Regions from separate parts of the Nakamurella sp. genome, predicted to be linked through region 2. Evidence: riboswitches for the same ligand, from Rfam matches in the RefSeq annotation. Region 2 holds a riboswitch; the other holds the start of a gene.
What was found. Region 2 has a riboswitch for thiamine pyrophosphate ahead of ACOJUF_RS18510 (ABC transporter substrate-binding protein). Riboswitches for the same ligand answer to the same signal wherever they lie in the genome.
Positions count from the first base shown of each region.

Region 1: another riboswitch for thiamine pyrophosphate. It lies ahead of ACOJUF_RS20355 (FAD-dependent oxidoreductase); the one in region 2 lies ahead of ACOJUF_RS18510 (ABC transporter substrate-binding protein).

Region 1 covers NZ_JBMDXT010000452.1:4,845-11,131, forward strand. The annotation lists gene malQ (4-alpha-glucanotransferase) at 1-1,764, shown strand, start outside; gene thiE (thiamine phosphate synthase) at 1,899-2,540, opposite strand; TPP riboswitch at 3,193-3,302, shown strand; gene ACOJUF_RS20355 (FAD-dependent oxidoreductase) at 3,370-4,608, shown strand; gene thiS (sulfur carrier protein ThiS) at 4,605-4,805, shown strand; gene ACOJUF_RS20365 (thiazole synthase) at 4,802-5,611, shown strand; gene ACOJUF_RS20370 (hypothetical protein) at 5,766-6,047, opposite strand.
Region 2 covers NZ_JBMDXT010000408.1:7,634-13,920, forward strand. The annotation lists gene ACOJUF_RS18490 (CpaF family protein) at 1-653, shown strand, start outside; gene ACOJUF_RS18495 (threonine/serine exporter family protein) at 660-2,618, shown strand; gene ACOJUF_RS18500 (oxygenase MpaB family protein) at 2,598-3,458, opposite strand; gene ACOJUF_RS18505 (DUF1295 domain-containing protein) at 3,455-4,294, opposite strand; TPP riboswitch at 4,441-4,536, shown strand; gene ACOJUF_RS18510 (ABC transporter substrate-binding protein) at 4,529-5,602, shown strand; gene ACOJUF_RS18515 (ABC transporter permease) at 5,728-6,287, shown strand, end outside.

The DNA of each region.
Region 1 (6,287 bases), on a different contig from region 2:
GGCTACCACCGGCTGATGGCCTGGTCGGACGGCGACGAGGCGTCCTGCGCGCTGATCGTGACCCCGGGCTGGGTCGGCATCCCGGAGCGCATGGCCGGGCGCAGCTGGGGCATCGCCACCCAGCTCTACAGCGTGCGCTCGGCCGGCTCCTGGGGCGTCGGCGACATCACCGACCTGGCCGACCTCGCCGTGTGGGGATCGTCCGGGCTGGGCGCCGACTTCGTCCTGGTCAACCCGCTGCACGCGGCCGAGCCGTCCGGGCGGATGGAGCCGTCGCCCTACCTGCCCACCACCCGGCGCTTCCAGAACCCCATCTACCTGCGGGTGGAACGGATCCCGGAGTACGTCGACCTGCCGGCCGCCGACCGGGCCCGGGCGGAGCAGCTGCGCGCCGCCCTGCAGGCCGACCTCGACGGGCTGGATGCGATCGATCGCGACCGGGCCTGGGCCGCGAAGTCGGCGGCCCTGCGGCTGGTGCATGCGGTTCCGCGGACGGCCGGCCGGGAGCTGGCCTACGCCGCCTACCGGGAACGGGAGGGCGCCGGGCTGGACAACTACGCGACCTGGTGCGCCCTGACCGACCGGCATGGCGACGACTGGCACACCTGGCCGGCCGAGCTGCAGCATCCGGAGTCGCCCGCGGTCGCGGCCTTCCGGGCCGCCCACGAGCAGGACGTGGACTTCTACCGCTGGTCGCAGTGGGTGGTGGACGAGCAGCTGTCGGACGCGCAGAACGCGGCCCGGCGGGCCGGCATGTCGATGGGCGTCATGCACGACCTCGCGGTCGGGGTGCACCCGGAGGGTTCCGACTCGTGGAGCCTGCAGGACGTGTTCGCCGCCGGGATGACGGTCGGGGCGCCGCCGGACGCCTTCAACCAGGCCGGGCAGGACTGGGCCCAGCCGCCCTGGCGTCCCGACCGGCTGGCCGAGCAGGAGTACGCGCCGTTCCGCGACATGGTCCGGACCGTGCTGCGGTCCGGCGGCGGCGTCCGCGTCGACCACATCATCGGGCTGTTCCGGCTCTGGTGGATCCCGGAGGGGCTCGGCCCGACCGAGGGCACGTACGTCCGCTACGACCATGAGGCGATGGTGGGCATCCTCGCGCTGGAGGCGGTCCGGGCCGGCGCCGTCGTCGTGGGCGAGGACCTGGGCACGGTCGAGCCCTGGGTGCGCGAGTACCTCGCCGAGCGCGGCATCCTGGGCACCTCGATCCTGTGGTTCGAGTTCGAGTTCGAGGGGGACGGCCGGCCGCTGCGGCCCGAGTGGTGGCGGGAGTACTGCCTGGCCTCGGTGACCACCCACGACCTCCCGCCGACCGCCGGCTACCTGGCCGGCGATCACGTCCGGCTGCGCGACTCCCTCGGCCTGCTGACCCGCAGCCTGGACGAGGAGCTCGCCGCCGACGACGCGGAGCGCGCCGCCTGGATCGACGAACTTCGGGTGCGCGGAGCGCTGACCGCCGCGACCGCGACGGCGGTCGCGGACACGCTCGACCCGAACGCGCCCGACCCTGCCGGTCTGGAGCTGGAGGCGACCATCCACGCCCTGCACCGCTACCTGACCTGGACGCCGTCCCGGCTGATCAGCGTCAGCCTGACCGACCTCGTGGGGGACCGGCGCACCCAGAACCAGCCCGGCACCGTCGACGAGTACCCGAACTGGCGGGTGCCGCTGACCGGCCCCGACGGCGCCCCGCTGAGCCTGGAGCAGGTCTTCACCTCCCGCCGCGCCCGCCGGTTGGCCGAGGTCGTCAACGAGCGCTGACCGCGCGGATCAACAACGCCGGCGCGGATCAACAACCCCCGAATGTGACGGGTGGGACGGAAGTCGCCGACTTGATCCGCGCGGGAGGAGCGGTGGGCCGGCGCCGGTCAGCCTGTCCTGAGGCCGTCATGCCCTCATGCCCACGTGTCACCGGTCGACGCCAGCCGGTCGGCGGCGGCCCGGGCGGCCGCGCCGGGGTCCTCCGCCTCGGTGATCATCCGCACGACGACGACCCGTCGGGCGCCCCGGGCGATGACCTCGTCGAGCCGGTTCAGGCTTTCGATGCCGCCGATGGCGAACCACGGCCGCCGGTCCTGATGCGCGGCGGCGTGGTCCAGCAGCGACAACCCGGCCGCCGGCCGGCCCGGCTTGGTCGGGGTGGTCCACGTCGGGCCGGTGCAGTAATAGTCGACACCCGGTTCGCCGCGGGCGGCGTCGGCCTGCGCCGGGTCGTGGGTCGACCGGCCGATCAGCACCTCGTCGCCGACGATCCGCCGGGCCTGCGGCACCGGGAGGTCGTCCTGGCCCAGATGGAGGATCGGCGCCCCGGACGCCAGCGCCACGTCGGCCCGGTCGTTGACCGCCCAGAGCGCGCCGTGCCGGGCCGCGGCGTCGGCGAATACCTCCAGCAGGCGCAGTTCGTCGCGGGCCTCCAACCCCTTCTCCCGCAGTTGCACGATGTCCACGCCGTTGCTCAGCACGGCGTCCAGGAAGTCTGCCAGGTCGCCCTGCCGGGCGCGGGAGTCGGTGCACAGGTACAGCCGGGCCCGCGCCAGGGCCGCGCGTGGGTCGCCGGGGCGGGGCGCGCCGGTCCGGGGGTCGACGGGCCGGGGCGCGCCGGGCTGGGGATCGACGAGGCGGGGATGCTGCTGCTCGGTCACCGGCGGAACCCTACGGGGCCCCGGGTGGCAGACCGGTCGCACCACCCGGCGCGGGTGAGCGGTCCGGGACCCCCGCGGTTCACCGGTCCGGGTCTCCCCGGGACCGGGGTTCCGGGCCGCGCCGATGCCCGGTCGACTTGCCAGGTTGTGCCCTGGATCGGGCCGGATCGGGGCCAAAGGTGGCGAGTCGGCGCGGGTGGGGCCCCGCCTGGGCTGCGCCGATGGTCCGGGTTCCGGTCCGCGCCGATACCCGGTCGACTTGCCAGGTTGCGCCCTGGATTCGGCCGGATCGGGGCCGAACGTGGCAAGTCGGCGCCGGCCGGGCCCGCCCCGGGGCCGGATCGGGGCCGAAGGTGGCAAGTCGGCGCGGGTGGGGCCCGCCCCGGCCGACCCCGAACCACCCGCGTTCGGCCACCCGCGTCGACCGCGTCCGGCCACCCGCGTCCGGCACGCGGCCGGTGATCCGGTGTCCGCATCGCGACCCGGGCCGTCCGGTTGCACCGGGGTTGCCGCCCCGTTCCACCGGGGCGCCGCGTGCCGTAGGGTCGGCGGTGCACGCGGGAGCCCGATGGATCGGGCTGAGAGGGTGGCTGCCAGCCGCCGACCGTCCGACCTGAACCGGATCATGCCGGCGTAGGGAGTTTGCCCCTTCCCCGGGCCGGACGAGTCGGTGCCGGACGGTACCCCTGCCCGTCCGGGCAGCCCGCCGACGGAAGGGGTACCGATGGAGCCGACGGAACGTCGCCGTCCGGCCGCCGACGTGCTGGTGATCGGCGCCGGCGTGATCGGGTTGGCGATCGCCTGGCGCTGCCGGCAGCGTGGTCTGTCGGTCACGGTCGTCGACCCGGCGCCGGGCTCCGGCGCCTCGCGCACCGCCGCCGGGATGCTCGCTCCGGTCACCGAGCTGCATTACGGCGAGCAGTCACTGCTCGCCCTGAATCTGGCCTCCGCCGCCCGGTACCCCTCGTTCGCCGCCGAGCTGCAGGAGGTGACCGGCCGGTCGATCGGCTACCGCCGGTCGGGCACGGTCGTCGCCGCCTGGGACGCGGCCGACCTGGCGGCCCTGCGGGATCTGGCCGGGTTCGCCGCCACGCTCGGCCAACCGGTGCAGACCCTGACCGGGCGAGAGCTGCGTGCTCTCGTGCCGGGGATCGCCCCGGGTCTGCCGGGTGGCCTGCTCGCCCCCGAGGACCACCAGGTCGACAACCGCCGGCTGCACGGGGCTCTGCTGGCGGCCGTCGCCGGATCCGGGGCCGCACTGATCGACGCCCCGGTCGCCCGGATCGACCTGGCCGGCGACCGGGTCAACGGCGTCACGCTAGCCGACGGGACCGCCCTCGCCGCCGGCACCGTCGTGCTGGCCGCCGGTGCGCACTCCGGCCGGATCGCCGGCCTGCCGGAGGGGGCGCGTCCCCGGGTGCATCCGGTGAAGGGCCAGACGGTGCGGTTGCGGATGGCGGTCGAGACGATGCCGCCGCTGATCCTGCGCGGCACGGTCAAAGGTGCGCCGGTCTACCTGGTTCCCCGCGACCCGGACGGGCCGGCGTCCGGCGACGGCGCCGCACCGGCCCGGCCCGGCGTCGGGCCCGCGCGCGGCGGGCGGTCCGGCACCGCCGAGCTGGTCATCGGCGCCTCCAGCGAGGAGGCCGGGTTCGACTGCACGCCCCGCGCCGGGGCGGTGTACGAGCTGCTGCGGGACGCCCAGTCCCTGCTGCCGGCGGTCTCGGAGGCCGAGCTGGTCGAGGTCAGCACCGGCCTCCGCCCGGGCTCGCCGGACAACGCCCCGCTGATCGGGCGGACCGGGATCGACGGGCTGGTCGTCGCGACCGGTCACTACCGCAACGGTGTGCTGCTCACCCCGATCACCGGTGACGGGGTGGCCGCCCTGCTCGCGGACGGCGACCTGCCGCCCGCACTCGACGCGTTCCAGCCGGAGCGCCGCGCCCCCCAGGAGGTCCGATGAACGTGGTGGTGAACGGCCGGCCACGCGACGTCGCGGTCGGCACGACCCTGCAGGGTCTGGTCACCGGGGAGACCGGTGGCGGCCGGGGCGGCGCGGCCGCCCTGGACGGCGACGTGGTGCCCCGCTCGCTCTGGCCGCAGACCGCCCTGCGGGACGGCAGCGTCGTGGAGATCGTGACGGCGGTGCAGGGCGGATGAGCACCGTGCGCGAACCGTCGTCGCCCCCGGTCGGCCCGGCCGATCCGTTCGTGGTGGCCGGGGTCGAGCTGGCCTCCCGGCTGCTGCTGGGCACCGGCGGGGCGGCCAGCATGGCCGTCGTCGAGGAGACCATCGCCGCGTCCGGGACGGCGCTGTGCACCGTGTCGATGCGCCGGCACGGCGTGGCCGCGGAGGGGTCGCTGCTGGACGTGCTCGACCGGCACGGGGTGCGGATCCTGCCGAACACGGCCGGCTGCCGCACCGCCCGCGAGGCGGTTCTCACCGCCGAACTGGCCCGGGAGGCGCTGGAGACGAACTGGGTCAAGCTCGAGGTGGTCGCCGACGAGTTCACCCTGCTGCCGGATGCGGTGGAACTGCTGGACGCGGCCGAGCAGCTGGTGGCCAGGGGCTTCGTCGTCCTGCCGTACACCAACGACGACCCGATCCTGGCCCGCCGGCTGCAGCAGGCCGGGTGCGCCGCCGTCATGCCGTTGGGGGCGCCGATCGGCACCGGGCTGGGTATCACCAACCCGCACAACATCGAGCTGATCGTGAGCGAGGCGACGGTGCCGGTGGTGCTGGACGCCGGGATCGGCACCGCGTCCGACGCGGCGCTGGCCATGGAGCTGGGCTGCGACGCGGTGCTGCTGGCCACCGCGGTCACCCGGGCCCAGGATCCGGCGCTGATGGCGGCGGCCATGCGGCACGCCGTGCTCGGTGGTCGGGCGGCCCGCCGGGCGGGCCGGATCCCGCAGCGCCGGCACGCCCAGGCCTCGTCCCCGGTGCAGGGCATGGCCGTGCTCTGAGCCGGGCGAGCGCCGGGCGGCCGATCCCGTCGGCGTCCCCGGCCGGAAATGCGCAAACGCCCGGCCGGAACCCCTGACGGGGCCCGGACCGGGCGTCACGGCGACTCGCGGCCGGCGGCGGGGGTGCGTTCCCCGCCGGCGGCCGTCAGACGAGTCAGACCTGCGGCTTGACCGCGGTCAGGAACTTCTCGGTGTACGCCTTCTGGTTGGCGACGAGCTTCTCGGTGAAATCGAAGTAGATCGAGGAGACCTCTTCGACGGTCGGCAGGCCCTCGGGGGTCGGCAGCGACGGGACGTTCTTGGCGGCGTCCTTGGCGGCATCCGGGATCGCGGAGGTCACGCGGGAGATGGCGTCCAGCGAGGCGTCCTGGATCTTCTGGATCGCGGCCAGGTACTGCTCGGCGGCTTCCTGAGCCTGCTTGGCGAAGTCGGACATGTCAGGTTCCTTTCGGTTGTCGGGGGGCCGGACGCGGGAGAGAAACTCTCTTCCGTTCCGATCGTCCTGCGTAGTCTACCAAGCACTGCGCGGTCGGTCAAGCAGTGCATCTACATTTTGTTGCGGCGTTCGGCGGACCGTCGTACCGCGCGTCCTCAGGTATAGCGCCGGGCGCCGCCGAAAAGATCCCGAGTGTGACCGGACGAACGCGGACGGCGCACCTCCGGGGGCGTCACCGCG
Region 2 (6,287 bases):
TGAACATCATCGTGGCCGGCGGCACCCAGGCTGGGAAGACGACCCTGCTGAACACGCTCATCAACTCGATCCCGGCGCGGGAGCGGGTGATCACGTGCGAGGAGGTGTTCGAGCTCCGCCCCAACCTGCCCGACGTGGTCGCCATGCAGACCCGCCAGCCGAACCTGGAGGGGCACGGCGAGATCCGGCTGCGCCGGCTGGTCAAGGAGGCGCTGCGGATGCGACCGAGCCGGCTGATCGTCGGTGAGGTCCGCCAGGAGGAGTCGCTCGACCTGCTGATCGCGCTGAACTCCGGCCTGCCGGGCATGTGCAGCGTGCACGCCAACTCGGCCCGCGAGGCGGTGGTCAAGCTGTGCACCCTGCCGCTGCTGGCCGGTGAGAACGTCACCGACGCGTTCGTGGTGCCGACCGTGGCCGCCTGCATCGACCTGGTCGTGCAGGTCGGCGTCGAGCCCGACGGGTCGCGCCGGATCCGGGAGATCGTGGCCCTGCCCGGCCGGGTCGAGGGCGGGGTGGTCGAGACCGAGGACATCTTCACCACCCGCGGCGGCGCACTGGTCCGGGCCCAGGGCTACCCGCCGCACGCCGACCGCTTCGCCCGGCACGGCATCGACCTGGTCGCGCTGCTCGCCGGCGGCCGGGACGGCGGCTGACCGGCGATGGTCGACCACCTGTCTGCCCGCCGCCGTGGGGCCGCGGCCATCGCGGTGCTGTTCACCGTGCTCGTCGCCGTGCTGGTCCCGGCCCCGGCCGGCCTCGCGGCCACGGTGCAGACCACCGACCCGGTGCCGCCGGCCGCGCTGGTGCTCACCACCACACCGACGCCCGGCAGCCCGGCGGCGACCGGGACCGGGGCACCGGCGTCCACCGGGGCGTCGTCGACCGGCCCGCCGGCGTCCGGCTCGACCGCCACCCCGACCGGGACCTCCAGCACCGGCACCGCCTCGAGCACCGGAACCGCCCCGCCGACCGGCCCGACCGAGACTGCAGGGACCACCGGGACCACCGGCAGCGGTGAGAGCACGCTCGCCACCGAGTCGGCCGGCACCACCGACACCTCCGACCGCCCGGTGCCGACGACGGCCCGGCCGGTGCCGACGGCGGAGCTGCCGGCCGTCCCGCCGGCGGCGCAGCGGTCGGGCATCGGCGCGGGCACGATCGCCGTCGCCCTGGCCGTGCTGGCGCTGGCCGGCGTGGTCATCGCGGTCGTCCGCCGGCGGTTCCGGGGCCCCGCCGGTCCCCCGACCCGCCCCGACCCGACCCGACCGGCCGGCCCGGGCCCCAAATCCGCAACCGCCCCCGCAGCCGAAGCCGGAACCGCCCCCGCGGCCGAAGCCGGACCGGTCCCCCGGGCCGGGCCGCCGCCGGCCGACGGCTCGACGGTCACGGTGACCCGCGGCGGCCACGAGCTGATCGACCTGCTCGTCGAGCTCGGCGACGCGATGGTCCGGTCCGGCTCGCCGGTCACCCACGTGCAGGCCGACCTGATGCGGATCGCCGCGGCCAACGGCGTGCCGGACGCCGAGATCGTCGTCCTGCCGACCGCGCTGATCATCACGGTGCCCGGGGAGGACCGCTCCCGCACCGAGGTCGCGACCAGCGGCGGGGCCGGGCTGCGGCTCGACCAGATCGACGCCGTGTTCCGGGTCGCCGCGGATGTGGAGGACGCCGATATCGGCGTGGCCGAGGCGCTGCGCCGGCTGCGCGCGATCAAGACCCTGCCGCCCAGCGCCGGGCCGGCCGTCGTGGTGCTGGGGCACGCCGTGATCGCGGTCGGGCTGGCCATCGTGCTGGCCGGCGGCTGGCTGGCGTTCCCGATGGCGGCGGTGCTCGGCGCCGGGGTCGGCCTGGTCAAGTGGTGGGCGACCGGCCGGTCGGCGGCCCTGCAGGTGTTCGTCCCGATCGGCTGCGCCTTCGCCGTCTCGGCCGCGGTGGCGCTGCTCGCCCGGACCAGCCTGGATCCGGGCTTCCTGCCGCCGGTGCTGGGCGCCCTGGTCACCTTCATCCCGGGTGGGGTGCTGACCACCGCGGTGCTGGAACTGGCCACCGGGCAGATGATCTCGGGGGCCAGCCGGTTCATCTCCGGCGGGCTGCAGCTGGTCCTGCTGGCGATCGGCATCGTCGGCGGCGTGCAGCTGGTCGGCCTGCCCGTCATCACCATCGCACCGGCGGACGGCGGTGCAGCCGGCGCGGTCAACCCCTGGCTCGGCGTCCTGGTCTTCGGGGTCGGCGTGCTGCTGACCTTCTCCGGACGGCCACGGTCGCTGGGCTGGATGCTGCTCGTGCTGTACGTCGCGTTCGCCGGGCAGGTCCTGGGCGGTCTGCTGGTCGGCAGCTACCTGTCCGGGTTCGTCGGCGCCGCGCTGATGACCCCGGTCGCGGTGTTCGCCGCCGGGCAGCGGTCGGGGCCGCCGACCATGGTCACCTTCCTGCCCGCGTTCTGGCTGCTGGTCCCCGGGGCCGTGGCCCTGGTCGGGGTCACCCAGGTGATGGGCGACACGCGGGACGCCGGAGTGACCTCGATCCTGACCGCCGGCGTCACGTTCGTGGCGATCGCCCTGGGCGTGGTCTTCGGTTCGGCCCTGGCCCCGGACTGGCTACGCCGCCGGCGCCGCTGACCCGCCCGCCGGGGACGCGGCCGCCAGGGCCGCCGCCCGGGCCCGCGCGGCCCGCACCTCCGGCGGGCCGGAGAACCGCTCCGGCAGGATCGCCGTCCCGGCCCGCAACGCCCGCAGCGCCGCGGTGGCCACCGGGTCGGTGATCGGCAGGCCGGGCAACCGGTACAACCGGCGGGCCCAGCGCGGCAGCAGGCCGGCCGCGAGCCCGGCCAGCGTCAACCAGGCCGGCCAGGCCGGGGTCAACAGGCGGACCCAGGAGGCCATCGGGGGCACCGCCAGCTGCCGGACGGCCCGGCGGGCGTCGTCGGACACGGCCAGCACCGGGCGCACGGCCCGGAAGTAGTCCTGCAGGCCGCCCACCGTCGTCGGCACCAGGTCGGCGGGGATGCCGATCAGCTCGGCCGCCAGCACCTGCTCGGCCACATAGCGATCGGCGGCCGCCAGGTCGACCGGCGCTCCGGCCCGGCGGGCGGTGCCCAGGTACGACTCGACCTGGCAGCAGTGCACCCACAGCAACAGATCCGGCTCGTCCAGCCGGAAGGTCCGGCCGGTCGCCGGGTCGGTGCCGCGCAACCGCCGGTGCACGCCGCGAACCCGGGCCGCGGTCCGTCGGGCCTCGCCGGCCGGGCCGAAGGTCACCGTGTTGACGTACCCGACGGTCCGCTCCAGCCGGCCCCAGAAGTCCTCGTCGAAGCCGCCGTGCTGGGCGACCGCGGCCATCGTCACCGGGTGCAGCGCCTGCAGCAGCAGCGCCCGGACGCCGGCCACCGGGAAGACGGGATCGGCGTGCACCGCCCAGGTGACGCTGGCCGGCCCGAACAGGCCGTCGTCGCCCGTCATCGGCGGCTCCGCCGCTCGTCCCGCTGCTCGTCCCGCTTTCCGGGCGGGAGCGGGACGAAGAACGACACCCGCCGCTGGTACTCGCGGTAGCCCGGCCGGTCCTGCATCCGGCGTTCGGTCCGCCGGGCGCCGGTGGCAACGATCAGCAGGTAGCTCATCAGCGCCGGCGCGGGCACGGTCCAGCCGCCGGGGGCGGATGCGGCCGACGCCAGCCAGGCCCCGTCCCAGACCAGCGAGTCGCCGAAGTAGTTGGGGTGCCGCGACCAGCCCCAGAGCCCGGTGTCCAGGATCGGCGGCTTGGCCTCGTCGGTGCGCGCCCGGTACCGGTCCTTCTGCCGGTCGGCCAGCGCCTCGATCGCCGTCCCCGCGACCATGACCGCGAGCCCGGCCGGCACCAGCCACCGCCGCGCGGTCCGCGGTACCGCGCTGGCCGCCGCCAGCTGGATCGGCGCCGACACGACCAGCTGGGCCAGCCCCTGCGTCACGAAGACCTTGCCGACCACCGCCGCGGTGGAGTCCCCCTCCAGGTACTCGGTGTAGCGCGGGTCCTCGCGGTCGCTGGTGCGCAGCCGGCCGGCGATCTGGCCGCCCAACCGCGCCGCCCACACCGAAGTGACCGCGGCCAGGCCCCAGCGTCGCACCGGGTCGCCCCGGCCGACCGCCGCGGCGGTCACCGCGATCGCCCCCAGGCCCGGACCCCAGACCGCGTCGACGTAGTCGCGCCGGCCGCGCCGCAGGGCCGCGACCGCCGTCGCGGTCTGCACCGCGGCGGTCACCGCAGCGGCCGCCCCCACCACCCGGCGCAGGTTCCTGCCGTCGACCCCGGTCAGTCCCATCGATCTCCCTCTCGCCGTTCACCCTCGTCCGTGCCCGCCGGGCCCGACCCGATGGCCGGACTACCGCCCGACCGGCCCCGCCGGATGCCCCCAAGATGCTCGCCCGAACGGTCGACCGGGGCGTCGGACGCGCAGGAGTAGGGTGTGCTCTCGACACGGGGTGCCCCGCCACGGGGCTGAGAAAACACCCGTTGAACCTGATCTAGTTCGTACTAGCGAAGGGATTGTCGTTCGATGCGACCCCGCCTGCGGCGCGCACCCGCCGTCGCACTCCTCCTGGCCGCCGTCCTGACGGTGGTCGGCTGTTCGGCCTCCGGCGGCTCCCCGCCCGGCAGCTCGGCGGCCGGCTCCGCGGACGGCTCGGGCACCACCCCCGGCGCGAAGACCACCATCCGGTTCGCCCTTGATTGGACCCCGAACACCAACCACACCGGCCTGTACGTCGCCCTGGCGCAGGGCTGGTTCGCCGACGCCGGGCTGGACGTGCAGATCCTGCCGTACAACACGGCGCTGCCCGAGACGATCATCGACGCCGGCAACGCCGAGTTCGGCATCAGCTTCCAGGACTCGACGACGGTCGCCCAGGCGGCCGGCGCGAACCTGGTGTCGGTGATGGCCGTGCTGCAGCACTGGGCGACGGCGATCGGGGTGCGGGCCGACCGCGCCGACCTGACCTCGCCCAAGGATCTGGACGGCAAGACCTACGCCGGATTCGGCGGACCCACCGAGGAACCGCTGCTCAAGACGGTGATCAAGGACGCCGGCGGCACCGGCGACTTCACCACGGTCACCCTGGGCACCTCGGCCTACGAAGCGCTGTACTCGGGCAACGTCGACTTCACCATTCCGTTCCTGGCCTGGGAGGGCATCGAGGCGCAGCACAACGGCACCCCGATGAAGTACTTCACGTACACCGACTACGGCTTCCCGGACGCGTACTCGATCGTCGTCATCGGCAACCGCGGCTGGCTGGGCGAGCATCCCGACGCGGCCCGCGCGTTCGTCCGAACCCTGCAGCGCGGTTACCAGTTCGCCGCCGACGACCCCGACGCGGCCGCGACGCTGCTGATGGACCAGAACCCCGGCGCCTTCCCGGACCCGTCCCTGGTCACCGAGAGCCAGGAGCTGCTGGCCTCGACGTACATGAAGACGGCCGACGGCACGGTCGGCCCGCAGACCCTGGCCCAGTGGTCCGGGTACGGAAAGTTCCTCTACGACAACGGGTTGCTGATCGGGCCGGACGGCGCCCCGCTGACCGCCGAACCGGACTACGCGACGCTGTTCACCGACGACTACCTGAGCCCATGACGATCAGGTCGGAGCCCGTCACCCCCACCGCCGCCGTGCCGACCCCCGGGCCGACCCCCGGGCCGGCCCCCGCGCCCGCACATGCGGCGGAACCACGACCGGGGCCGTCCCGGACCCGCCGTCTGCTGCGGACGGTGGGCCCGGCCCTGGTCGTCGTGCTGCTGCTGCTCGTCGGCTGGCAGCTCGCGGTGCAGCTGACCGGGGTGCGGCCGCAGATCCTGCCCTCCCCGCTGCGGGTCGCCGAGCAGGGCTGGCTGAACCGGGACGACCTGGCCCGGCACGGCCTGTCCACGCTGGGCGTCACCCTCATCGGGTTCGCGGTGTCCCTGGTGGTCAGCTGGGCGGTGGCCATGACCGTGGACTTCGTGCCGTGGCTGCGCCGGGCCCTGGTCCCGCTGCTGGTCGGCTCGCAGACCCTGCCGATCATCGCGATCGCCCCGCTGATGATCATCTGGTTCGGCTTCGGGCTGCTGCCCAAGGTGCTGGTGATCATCCTGACCACGTTCTTCCCGGTGGCGATCGGGTTGATCGAGGGATTCGCCGGTGCCGACCGGGAGACCGGCCGGCTGCTGGCCTCGATGGGGGCGTCGCGGTGGCAGCAGTTCCGGCTGCTGCGGCTGCCCGGCGCCCTGCCGCGGTTCTTCACCGCGCTGCGCATCGGCATCACCTACGCGGTGGTCGCCGC